2 regions of the Variovorax terrae genome follow, and region 1 is predicted to be linked to the other one. Evidence: predicted binding sites of a transcription regulator. Region 1 holds the regulator's gene; the other holds the start of a gene.
The links. Region 1 encodes LexA, which represses DNA repair genes until DNA is damaged. Its sites were predicted from a motif close to ACTGTATNNNNATACAGT; they were not measured.
Positions count from the first base shown of each region.

Region 1 (5,562 bases):
GGTAGTCGTCGAGGATCACAATGTTCATGCCATCATTGTGCCTTGGCACATGCAGTTTTTTCGGCGCATGGCCCGCCCCCGCGGTTTCAATCCGTACAGAATTCACACCGGAGTTTCAGATGTCCATTTCCATGTCGTCGGCCAGCCTGCCGATTTTCAAATCCATGCTCGGCAACCTTAGCCATTTCCTGGACAAGGCGCAGGCCCATGCCGAGGCGAAGAAGTTCGATGCTGCCGTGCTGCTGCAGTGCCGCCTGGCGCCCGACATGCTGCCGTTCACGCGCCAGGTGCTGATCGCCTGCGACGGCCCCAAGCTCGGCGTGGCGCGGCTGTCGGGCGTGGAGGCGCCGAAGTTCGAGGACAACGAGGCCACCTTGCCCGAACTGAAGGCGCGCATCGAGAAAACCCTGGCCTACCTGGAGAGCGTGCCCGCCGAGCGGCTCGATGGCACGGAGGACAAGGAGATCACCTTCCCGGTCGGCCGTGAGAAGACGCGCACCATGAAGGGCGAGGCCTACCTCAAGCATTGGGTCCTGCCCAATTTCTTCTTCCATGTGACCACGGCCTATGCCATCCTGAGGCACAACGGCGTGGCGCTGGGCAAGACCGACTACCTGCTGGGCAGCCAGGCCTGAGCGTACCGCGTCAGTGCCGCGTGGCTTCGAGCGCGGCAAGCCGGTCCAGCTCGGCGCAGACATCGGCCATGCTGCCCGAGATCACCATGCGGCCCGCATCCGCCGGCGGGCGGCCGGCTTCGAGCACGCGCACCACGCGCAGCGGCCGGTGAATCCGAAGATTGGATGCTTTGGGGGCGGAGGTCCAGGTGCAGCGGTCATTGTCTGCTATGGGTTTGATAGCAGACGGGCTGGCGCGCCGGCCGGGCCGGCGTCCCGCGCGGGCCGGATGCGCCACGCCCGGCATGAGCCAGTGGGCCAGGGCCTGCAGTGGAGAGAAGAGGCCGCTGACGGCAAACAATGCGATTCCCATGTGAAACCTTTCCAGTCGGTGCGGGGCAGGGCCTTGCCAAGGGCGGGCGCTGTCTCGCGGATTGTCAAAAACAGAGGTTGAACACAGGCAGGATTGCTGAACCAGCCGCTGCGCCAGGGTGATGGCCTGTGACTGCCATACGCCCGCCACCTGGCGCTGCGGAAATTTTCTTGTCTAGAGATCCCTGTACAAGCTCTTTCTTTGCGCCGTGTAGTGCCACCAGGGCGCGGGCGCTGCACCGTTCATGAAGTCGACCGCAGCCATGAAGGTGTCGAGCACGCACGGATCTTGGCGCTGGTGCGTGGCGCGGTTGAGCGACCGGTACAGCGCCAGCGCATCCCGGCCTTGCAACTGCTGCGGCTGGTGGATGCCGATCAACCGCAGATCGCTGGCGATCGCGCGGCCGATGTTGGGGATGTCCTCCAGGGCCTGGGCCTGCTGCGCCGTTGCCGCCTTCATGGGAATGCCTCGCTCGCCTACATCAGCATGGTGTTGCGGATCAGGCCGACGGCCAGGCCTTCGATCTCGAAGGGCTCGCCGGGCTCGACGATGATGGTCTGGTAGTCGGGGTTCTCGGCGTGCAGCTCGATCAGGTGCTTGTTGCGCTTGAAGCGCTTGACCGTGACTTCGTCGCCCAGGCGCGCCACCACGATCTGGCCGTTCTTGGCGTCCTTGCCGGCCTGCACGGCGAGCAGGTCGCCATCCATGATGCCGGCGTCGCGCATGGACATGCCGCGCACCTTGAGCAGGTAGTCGGGCCTGCGCTGGAACAGGCTGCTTTCGACGTAGTAGGTCTGGTCCACATGCTCCTGCGCGAGAATGGGCGAGCCGGCGGCCACCCGCCCCACCAGGGGCAGGGCCAGCTGGGCCAGGCTGGGCAGCGGCAGGGAGAACTGCTTGATGCGCGACTCGTTGATGGAGCGCAGCGTGTCGCTCTTGAGGCGGATGCCGCGCGAGGTGCCGCTGACCAGCTCGATCACGCCCTTGCGCGCCAGCGCCTGCAGGTGCTCCTCGGCGGCGTTGGCAGACTTGAAGCCGAGCTCGGCGGCGATCTCGGCCCGCGTGGGCGGCGCGCCGGTGCGGGCGATGGCGCTCTGGATCAGGTCCAGAATCTGCTGCTGGCGGGCGGTGAGTTTGACGGGAAACTGCGGCAGGTCGATCATGGCGGCTCCTTGGGGGCACATCACTGTCTTAATATCCAGTAACTGTATTTTTAACCAGTTTTTGAAAGTTTGCAAGCGATGGCGCAAAAGATTGTGGTTCTGGGCACCGGCGGCACGATCGCCGGCACGGCCGCGACGGCGGGAGACAACATCGGCTACACCGCTGCGCAGGTTGGTGTGGAGCAGCTGGTGGCGGCCCTCCCGGCGCTGCGCGGCGTGCCGCTGCTGACCGAACAGGTGGCGCAGGTCGACAGCAAGGACATGGATTTCGGCATCTGGGCCGCGCTGGCCCGGCGCTGCGCCCATTGGCTGGCCCAGCCCGAGGTGCAGGGCATCGTCATCACGCATGGCACCGACACGCTGGAGGAGACCGCGTACTTCCTGCAATCGGTGCTGGCGGCCGCCAAGCCCGTGGTGCTGGCCTGCGCCATGCGCCCGGCCACGGCCCTCTCGCCGGATGGCCCGCAGAACCTGCTGGACGCCGTAGCCGTGGCGCGCACGGCGGGCGCGCATGGCGTGGTGGCCGTGTGCGCGGGCGTGGTGCACGGCGCGCTGGAGGTTCGCAAGGCCCACACCTACCGGCTCGATGCCTTCAGCTCGGGCGAGGGCGGGCCGCTCGGCTATGTCGAGGAAGGCGCTGTGCGTTTGACGCGAAATTGGCCAGAGGTCCAGGCGGGGTGGTCATTAGATGCTATCGAAAAGATAGCGAACGAGGCGACCTGGCCGCGCGTGGAAATCGTCATGAACTATGCCGGCGCCAGCGGCGCCGTGGTGCGGGCGCTGGTGCAGGACGGCGTGCAGGGCCTGGTGGCGGCGGGCACCGGCAACGGCAGCCTGCACCATGAACTCGAAACCGCTTTGCTCGACGCGCAGGCTGCCGGCGTGAAGGTGGTGCGCGCCACGCGCTGCGCCGACGGGCGCGTGCTGCCCAGGCCCGGTGACGCCATCGCCGATTCGCAGGGGCTGTCGCCCGTGAAGGCGCGCGTGGCGCTGCTGCTGGGGTTGCTGCGCTAAGGGGATTCGTTGCTGCCGGGCCGGCCCCGGAAAGAAAAACGCCCCGGCAGGCGGGGCGTGGATTTCATGGTGGGTCGCACGGCTCGCGGCCTAGTCCAGGGCCACCGCGGAACCGGCTCTGCCGGGCCGCTGGTGGCGCCCCCTTGGGGGGAGGCGCCGTAGGCGCTTCGAGGGGGCTCAGCCCGCCAGTGCCTGCAGTGCGCGCGCGGTGATCTCGTCCACCGTGCCCAGGCCGCTGATGGCGCGGTAGCGCGGCGCGGCGGCCGGTTCGGCTGCGGCCCAGGTGCTGTAGTAGTCCACCAGCGGGCGGGTCTGGGCGCTGTAAACCTCCAGGCGCTTCTTGACGGTGTCTTCCTTGTCGTCGTCGCGCTGGATCAGCGGCTCGCCGGTCACGTCGTCCAGGCCCTCGGCCTTGGGCGGGTTGAACTTGACGTGGTAGGTGCGGCCCGACGCCGGGTGCGAGCGGCGCCCGCTCATGCGCTCGATGATGGCGTCGAACGGCACGTCGATCTCCAGCACGTAGTCGAGCTTCACGCCGGCGGCCTTCATCGCGTCGGCCTGCGGGATGGTGCGCGGAAAGCCGTCGAACAGGAAGCCGTTGGCGCAGTCGGGCTGGGCGATGCGTTCCTTCACGAGGCCGATGATGATGTCGTCGCTGACCAGGGCACCGGAATCCATCACGGCCTTGGCCTGCAGGCCCAGCGGCGTGCCGGCCTTGACGGCGGCGCGCAGCATGTCGCCGGTGGAGATTTGGGGAATGCCGTACTTCTGGCAGATGAACGCGGCTTGCGTTCCCTTGCCGGCACCGGGGGCGCCCAACAAAATCAGTCTCATGAAAATCCTCGGATGGTTTGCAATCGGCCTGCGCTGTGGGCCGCCGGGGCTGGATCCCGTCATCAGGCCGTCACGCGTTATTGCCGCCGAGGATAGCATGCGTGAGCTTCACCTCCGCTGACAGCGCAGGCTGCGGCGGGGCCTCTCAAACCCGGGAAAGCGCTAGGCCCGTCCGGTCCTGCGAGCGCTCACAACAGGCGGCGCACGCGCTCCAGGTCTTCGGGCGTGTCCACCCCCGGGCCGGGCGCGTGGGGCGTGACATGCACCGCGATGCGGTGGCCGTGCCAGAGCGCCCGCAGCTGCTCCAGCGCCTCGGTGATTTCGAGGGGCGCTTGCGCCAGCCGCGGAAACTCGCGCAGAAAGCCCACGCGGTAGCCGTACAGGCCGATGTGGCGCAGCGGCGGCGGGCCCGGGGGCAGGGCGCCGAGGCCCTGCGCGAAGCCGTCGCGCCACCAGGGGATCGGGGCGCGGCTGAAGTACAGCGCCAGGCCGGTGGCGTCGAGCACCACCTTGACGACGTTCGGGTTGGCGAACTCGGCGGCGTCGCCGATGGCATGCGCGGCCGTGCTCATGCTGGCCTCGGGGCGCGCTTGCAGCAGGCGGGCCATCTCGCCGATGAGGCTGGGCTCGATCAGCGGCTCGTCGCCCTGCACGTTGACGACGATGGCGTCGTCGGACAAGCCCAGCCGCTCGCAGGCTTCGGCGAGGCGGTCGCTGCCCGAGGGATGGTCGGTGCGGGTCAGCACGGCGTCGATACCGTGCAGCCGGCAGGCTTCGAGGATGGCGGCGTCGTCGGCCGCCACCACCACGCGCAGCGCGCCGGACTGCTGCGCGCGCTGCGCCACGCGCACCACCATGGGCAGGCCGCCGAGGTCGGCCAGCGGCTTGTTCGGCAGGCGGCTGGAGGCCAGCCGGGCCGGGATCAGGACGGTGAAGGCGGCGGGCGCGCCGGCGCCGCTCACAGTCCGAGTTCCTCGTCGCTCAGGGTGCGGGCTTCGTTTTCGAGCAGGATCGGAATGCCGTCGCGCACCGGGTAGGCCAGGCGGGCGCTGCGCGAGACCAGCTCCTGCGCCTCGCGGCGGTATTCGAGCGGGCCCTTGGTCACGGGGCAGACCAGCAGTTCAAGGAGTTTGCTGTCCATTCAGGGGTTCTCGTGAAGATGCATCGGGCGATGATAGCCGCGCCCGTGGCGCCTCGGGCAGCAGTTGGTCGAGCGCCTGCAGGAACGCAGGCTCGGGCTCGAAGTAAAGGGGCACGGCCAGCGCCCCGGGCTCGGTGCGCCACAGCTTCACGGCATCTTTTTCGGTGCAGATCAGCGGAAGGTCCTCGTCGGGCGGTCGTTTCCAGCTATCAAAATCATAGTGATCGGGCAGCGCGAGGGTGCGCGCGAGCTGCAGGCCCTGCGCGCGCAGCATGTCGAAGAAGGCCTCGGGCCGGGCGACGGCGGCCAGCGCCAGCAGCGGCCGGCCGCGCAGCGCGGCCAGCGCCAGCCGGCTGCCGTCGGCGCGCACGGCCTCGGGCGCCAGCGCGCGGCGCGCCGTGAAGCCGGCAAAGGCCGGCCGGG
Region 1 covers NZ_JALGBI010000001.1:1,958,163-1,963,724, reverse strand. The annotation lists gene MMF98_RS09280 (D-2-hydroxyacid dehydrogenase family protein) at 1-28, opposite strand, end outside; gene MMF98_RS09275 (DUF1993 domain-containing protein) at 120-635, shown strand; gene MMF98_RS09270 (hypothetical protein) at 646-987, opposite strand; gene MMF98_RS09265 (helix-hairpin-helix domain-containing protein) at 1,162-1,446, opposite strand; gene lexA (transcriptional repressor LexA) at 1,464-2,150, opposite strand; gene MMF98_RS09255 (asparaginase) at 2,229-3,164, shown strand; gene adk (adenylate kinase) at 3,342-3,998, opposite strand; gene kdsB (3-deoxy-manno-octulosonate cytidylyltransferase) at 4,187-4,960, opposite strand; gene MMF98_RS09240 (Trm112 family protein) at 4,957-5,139, opposite strand; gene lpxK (tetraacyldisaccharide 4'-kinase) at 5,120-5,562, opposite strand, start outside.

Region 2 (5,562 bases), on a different contig from region 1:
CAGCGGCGTCTTGAGCTGGTGCGCAGCGTCGGCCAGGAAGCGCTTCTGCGTGGCGATGGAGTCCTTCAGCCGCGTCAGCAGCCCGTTGACCGAGGACACCAGCGGCGCCACCTCCAGCGGCACGGCGCTGTCGTCCAGCGGGCTCAGGTCGTCGGGCTTGCGCGCGCGGATGCGCTCCTCGAGCTGGTTCAGCGGCTTGATGCCGCGCACCAGCGCCAGCCACACCAGCAGCACCGCCAGCGGCAGGATCACGAACTGCGGCAGCATCACGCCCTTGATGATTTCGGTGGCCAGCACCTTGCGCTTCTCGCGCGTCTCGGCCACCTGCACCAGGGCCGGCTGCGCATCGGGGATGTCCATGCGGATCCAGGTGTAGGCGATGCGCACGTCCAGGCCATGGATCTCGCCGTCGCGCAGCCGCACCTCGCCGATGGCGGGTTTCTCGTCTTCGGGCGGCGCGGGAAAGTCGTGGTCGCCGCTGAGGAACTCGCCCTTCACGCCCATCACCTGGTAGTAGACCAGGTCGGAGTCGTCGGCGCGCAGCAGTTCGCGCGCGGGCTGCGGCAGGTTGAGCTGCACGCGGTTGTGCTGCGCCGTCACGAGCTGGGCCAGCGCCTGCACGTTGTACTCGAGCGCGCGGTCGAAGGGGCGGCCCGCGATGCCCTGCGCCACCAGCCAGGTCAGCGCCAGGCTGGCCGGCCACAGCAGCAGCAGCGGCGTGAGCATCCAGTCGAGGATCTCGCCGAACAGCGAGCGCTGCTCGCGCTGGAAGATCTTCATGGCCTCTCCCGCGCCGTTTGCGCATCAAAACAAGCCAATGTTCTCGTCGGGTGGACGTTGGATGCTATTGATTTGATAGCGTTAGCCAGGAATTTTCTCAAGGCAGTAGCCCAGCCCGCGCACGGTGGCGATGCGCACCGGCCCTTTCTCGATCTTCTTGCGCAGGCGGTGGATGTAGACCTCGATCGCGTTGTTGCTCACTTCCTCGCCCCACTCGCACAGCCGCTCCACCAACTGGTCCTTGCTGACCAGCCGGCCGGCGCGCTGCAGCAGCACCTCGAGCAGGCCGAGTTCGCGCGCCGACAGCTCCACCATCTTGCCGTCGATCGTGGCCACGCGGCCGGCCTGGTCGTACACCAGCGGGCCGTGCTTGATGGTGGAGCTGGTGCCGCCCATGCCGCGGCGCGTCAGCGCGCGCACGCGCGCCTCCAGCTCCTGCAGCGAGAACGGCTTGGCCATGTAGTCGTCGGCGCCGTAGTCCAGCCCCTTGACGCGCTCCTCCACGCTGTCGGCGGCTGTCAGGATCAGCACCGGCAGCGAGGAGCCGCGGCCGCGCAGCTTCTTGAGCACCTCCAGGCCGTGCATCTTGGGCAGGCCGAGGTCCAGGATCAGCAGGTCGAACTCGTTGTTGGTCATGAGCGCGGCGTCCGCCTCGGTGCCGCTGGCCACATGGTCCACCGCCGCGCCCGAGCCGCGCAGGCTGCGCAGCAGCCCGTCGGCCAGCACCTGGTCATCTTCCGCAATCAGAATCCGCATGACTGTCTCCTGTTGTGCCGTCCCGGCATCGTCCGGCCCGGGGCTTTGAATGAAATTCTAGGCTTGTGCGCCGTAGGCCTCCAGCCCGATCATGGCGACGGTGGCCACGTCCGCCCCCACTTCGGCGCGGAATTCGGCCTCGGCCTGCGCCACGGCGTCGCGGAACGCCTGCAGCCAGGCCAGGCCGGTGGGCGTGAAGCGCACCCGCCGCGCGCGCGCATCGCGCGGATCGGCCTCGCGCAGCACCAGCCCCCAGGCCTCGCACTGGTCCACCAGGTCGCCCATGGCCTGCTTGCTCATGCCGGCCTGCTCGGCCAGATCGGTCAGGCGCGAGCCCTCCAGCGCGAGGTGCCGCGTGATGTGGATGTGGGCGGCGCTGACCTGGGCGCGCGCGGCGAGGTTGGACAGCGCCAGCGGCACTTCCACGTTGTGCGCCATCAGCGCCAGCACGCGGGCGTCGAAACGCCGCATGGCATGGCCCAGCAGCCGGCCCAGGTGGGTCTGCCGCCAGCCGTCTTCGGCGGGGAGGCCGGGGAGCGAGGAGGTCATCGCCAGATGGTAAGGCAAACTGACCAAAATAAGGCTTACTTTGCGCGAAGAGCTGCGATAAAGTACTGGTCAAACATCCAGCCTGTAGATAAAAACACTGGCTGCAGCCGTTCAACCCGTTGATTCCCAAGGAGATTTTCATGGACGCTCAAGTCAAAGGCAGCAGCATCAGTGGCGCCAACAGCGAGAAGGCCAAGGCCTTGCAGGCGGCCCTGGCCCAGATCGAGAAGCAGTTCGGCAAGGGCACCATCATGCGCCTGGGCGAAGGCGAGGCGATCGAGGACATCCAGGTGGTCTCCACCGGCTCGCTGGGGCTGGACATCGCGCTGGGCGTGGGCGGCCTGCCGCGCGGCCGCGTGATCGAGATCTACGGCCCCGAATCCTCGGGCAAGACCACGCTGACGCTGCAGGTCATCGCCGAGATGCAGAAGCAGGCCGGCACCTGCGCCTTCGTCGATGCCGAGCATGCGCTGGACATCCAGTACGCGCAGAAACTGGGCGTGCACGTGCCGGACCTGCTGATCAGCCAGCCCGACACCGGCGAGCAGGCGCTCGAGATCGTGGACAGCCTAGTGCGCTCCGGCGCGGTCGACCTGATCGTGATCGACTCGGTGGCCGCGCTCACGCCCAAGGCCGAAATCGAGGGCGAAATGGGCGACTCGCTGCCCGGCCTGCAGGCCCGCCTGATGAGCCAGGCCCTGCGCAAGCTCACCGCCACCATCAAGAAGACCAACTGCATGGTGATCTTCATCAACCAGATCCGCATGAAGATCGGCGTGATGTTCGGCAGCCCCGAAACCACCACGGGCGGCAACGCGCTGAAGTTCTACGCCTCGGTGCGGCTGGACATCCGCCGCACCGGCACCATCAAGAAGGGCGAAGAGGCGATCGGCAACGAAACCAAGGTCAAGGTGGTGAAGAACAAGGTCGCGCCCCCGTTCAAGACGGCGGAGTTCGACATCCTGTTCGGCGAGGGCATCAGCCGCCATGGCGAGATCATCGACATGGGCGTGACCGCGCGCATCCTGGAGAAGTCGGGCGCCTGGTACGCCTACAACGGCGAGAAGATCGGCCAGGGCCGCGACAACTCGCGCGAGTTCCTGCGCGAGAACCCGGCGCTCGCCTTCGAGATCGAGAACAAGGTGCGCGAGTCGCTGGGCATCCCGCTGCTGGCGGCCGAAGTCGACGAAGAGAAGGCGTAGGGCGGCATGGCGCTGGCCGGTCAGCCGTCCCTCAAAGGCCGCGCCCTGCGCCTGCTGTCGGCGCGCGAGTACTCACGGGCCGAGCTGGAGCGCAAGCTGGCCTCCTTTGAGGAAGAGCCTGGCCAGCTCGCGCGGGCGCTCGACGAACTGCAGGCCAAGGGCTTCATCGACGAGCAGCGCGTGGTCGAGTCGGTGATCCACCGCCGCGCCGCCCGCGTCGGCACGGCGCGCATCCGGCAGGAACTGCAGAACAAGGGGCTGGACCCGGAGGCGGTGCTGGATGCCGTGGCCGGCCTGCAGGCCACCGAGCTGGCCCGCGCCCGCGAAGTCTGGCGCAAGAAATTCGGCGAGCCGCCCGCCGATGCCGCCGAGCGCGGCCGGCAGATGCGGTTCCTGGCCTCGCGCGGCTTTGGCGCCGAGGTGGTGCGCCGGGTGGTGTCCGCGGGGGCGGACGGCGAGGATTGAGGCCGCCTCAGCGCAGGTTTTCAGCCATTTCGGCCGGATGTCCAGGTCCTGCGGTCATCTGATGCTATCAAATCAGTAGCGAGCGGCTCACAGCCCCAGCATCAGTTTGAGGTTCTGCACCGCCGCGCCGCTGGCGCCCTTGCCAAGGTTGTCCAGCCGCGCGATCAGCACGGCCTGGCGGAACGCCTCGTTGCCGAACACGCGCAACTCCATCTTGTTGGTGTCGTTGAGCGCGGTGGCGTCCAGCTTGCCGTCGTCCGTGGCCGGCTCCACCGTGACCCATTCGCTGCCGGCGTAGTGCCGCGCCAGGGCTTCGTACAGGTCGGTGGCTTTCGGGGCGCCGGGCAAAACGTCCAGGTGCAGCGGCAACTGCACCAGCATGCCCTGCTTGAAGTTGCCCACCGACGGCACGAACAGGGGCCGGCGCGTCAGGCCGGTGTACTTCATGATCTCCGGCAGGTGCTTGTGGTTGAGCGTCAGCGCATAGGTCTCGAACGGCGGAGCGGAGCCGCTCTCGTAGGCCTCGATCATGCTGCGTCCGCCGCCCGAGTAGCCGCTCACCGACGGCAGCGCCAGCGGGAAGTCGACCGGCACCAGGCCGGCATCCACCAGCGGGCGGATCAGCGCGATCGCCCCCGTGGCGTAGCAGCCCGGGTTGGCCACGCGGCGGGCGCTGGCCACGGCCTCGCGCTGCCCCTGCACCAGTTCGGGAAAGCCAAACACCCAGCCCGGCGCCGTGCGGTGCGCGGTCGAGGCGTCGATGATCTTGGGGCCCGGCTGGCCGCTGGCCCGAGCCACGTCGTCGATCAGGGCGACGGATTCGCGGGCGGCATCGTCGTGCAGGCACAGGATGACGAGGTCCACGCCGGCCACCAGCGCGCGCTTGGCGGCCGGGTCCTTGCGCAGCTCGGGCGCAATGCTGACCAGCTCGACCTGCGGCATCTGCTGCAGCCGCTCGCGGATTTGCAAGCCGGTGGTTCCGGCTTCGCCGTCAATAAAGACCTTGGGCATCGTTGCTCCTGCCAATGTGCTCGAAAATGCGTGCCGTCGCATGCACGGATTTTGTGCATTGCAACATGATACAGTTCCCGGCTGCTGTGTCCAGTGCCTGCTGCCCAACGGCAGATTTGCGCAGCCGGGCGAAAAAACCATCCATTCCTGAGAGAGACCTCATGAAGATTCACGAGTACCAAGGCAAGGAAATCTTGCGCAATTTTGGTGTGCCTGTGCCGCGTGGCATTCCGGCCTTCACGGTGCAGGAGGCGGTGGAAGCCGCCCAGAAGCTGGGCGGCCCGGTCTGGGTGGTCAAGGCGCAGATCCACGCGGGCGGCCGCGGCAAGGGCGGCGGCGTGAAGGTGGCCAAGTCGATCGACGACGTCAAGCGTCTGGCCGGCGAGATCCTGGGCATGCAGCTCAAGACCCACCAGACCGGCCCCGAAGGCCAGAAGGTGCGCCGCCTCTACATCGAGGACGGTGCCGACATCCAGAAGGAATACTACGTTTCCGTGGTGACCGACCGCGCCACGCAGAAGGTGGCCTTCATCGCTTCCAGCGAAGGCGGCATGGACATCGAGGAAGTGGCCCATTCCACGCCCGAGAAGATCATCACCGAGTTCATCGATCCGCTGGCCGGCCTGACCGCCGAGCAAGCCAGGAAGATCGCCGCCGGCATCGGCCTGCCCGCCGAGTCGACCGAGCAGGCGGTGGACGTGTTCCAGAAGCTCTACAAGTGCTACATGGACACCGACGCCTCGCTGGTCGAGATCAACCCGCTGAACCGCGACAGCAAGAACAAGCTGATGGCGCTGGA
Region 2 covers NZ_JALGBI010000003.1:426,432-431,993, forward strand. The annotation lists gene MMF98_RS21445 (sensor histidine kinase) at 1-780, opposite strand, end outside; gene MMF98_RS21450 (response regulator) at 862-1,536, opposite strand; gene MMF98_RS21455 (MarR family winged helix-turn-helix transcriptional regulator) at 1,594-2,085, opposite strand; gene recA (recombinase RecA) at 2,226-3,287, shown strand; gene recX (recombination regulator RecX) at 3,294-3,752, shown strand; gene argC (N-acetyl-gamma-glutamyl-phosphate reductase) at 3,840-4,763, opposite strand; gene sucC (ADP-forming succinate--CoA ligase subunit beta) at 4,925-5,562, shown strand, end outside.
Region 2: the regulator LexA is predicted to act here: its motif matches at 2,167-2,184, upstream of recA (recombinase RecA).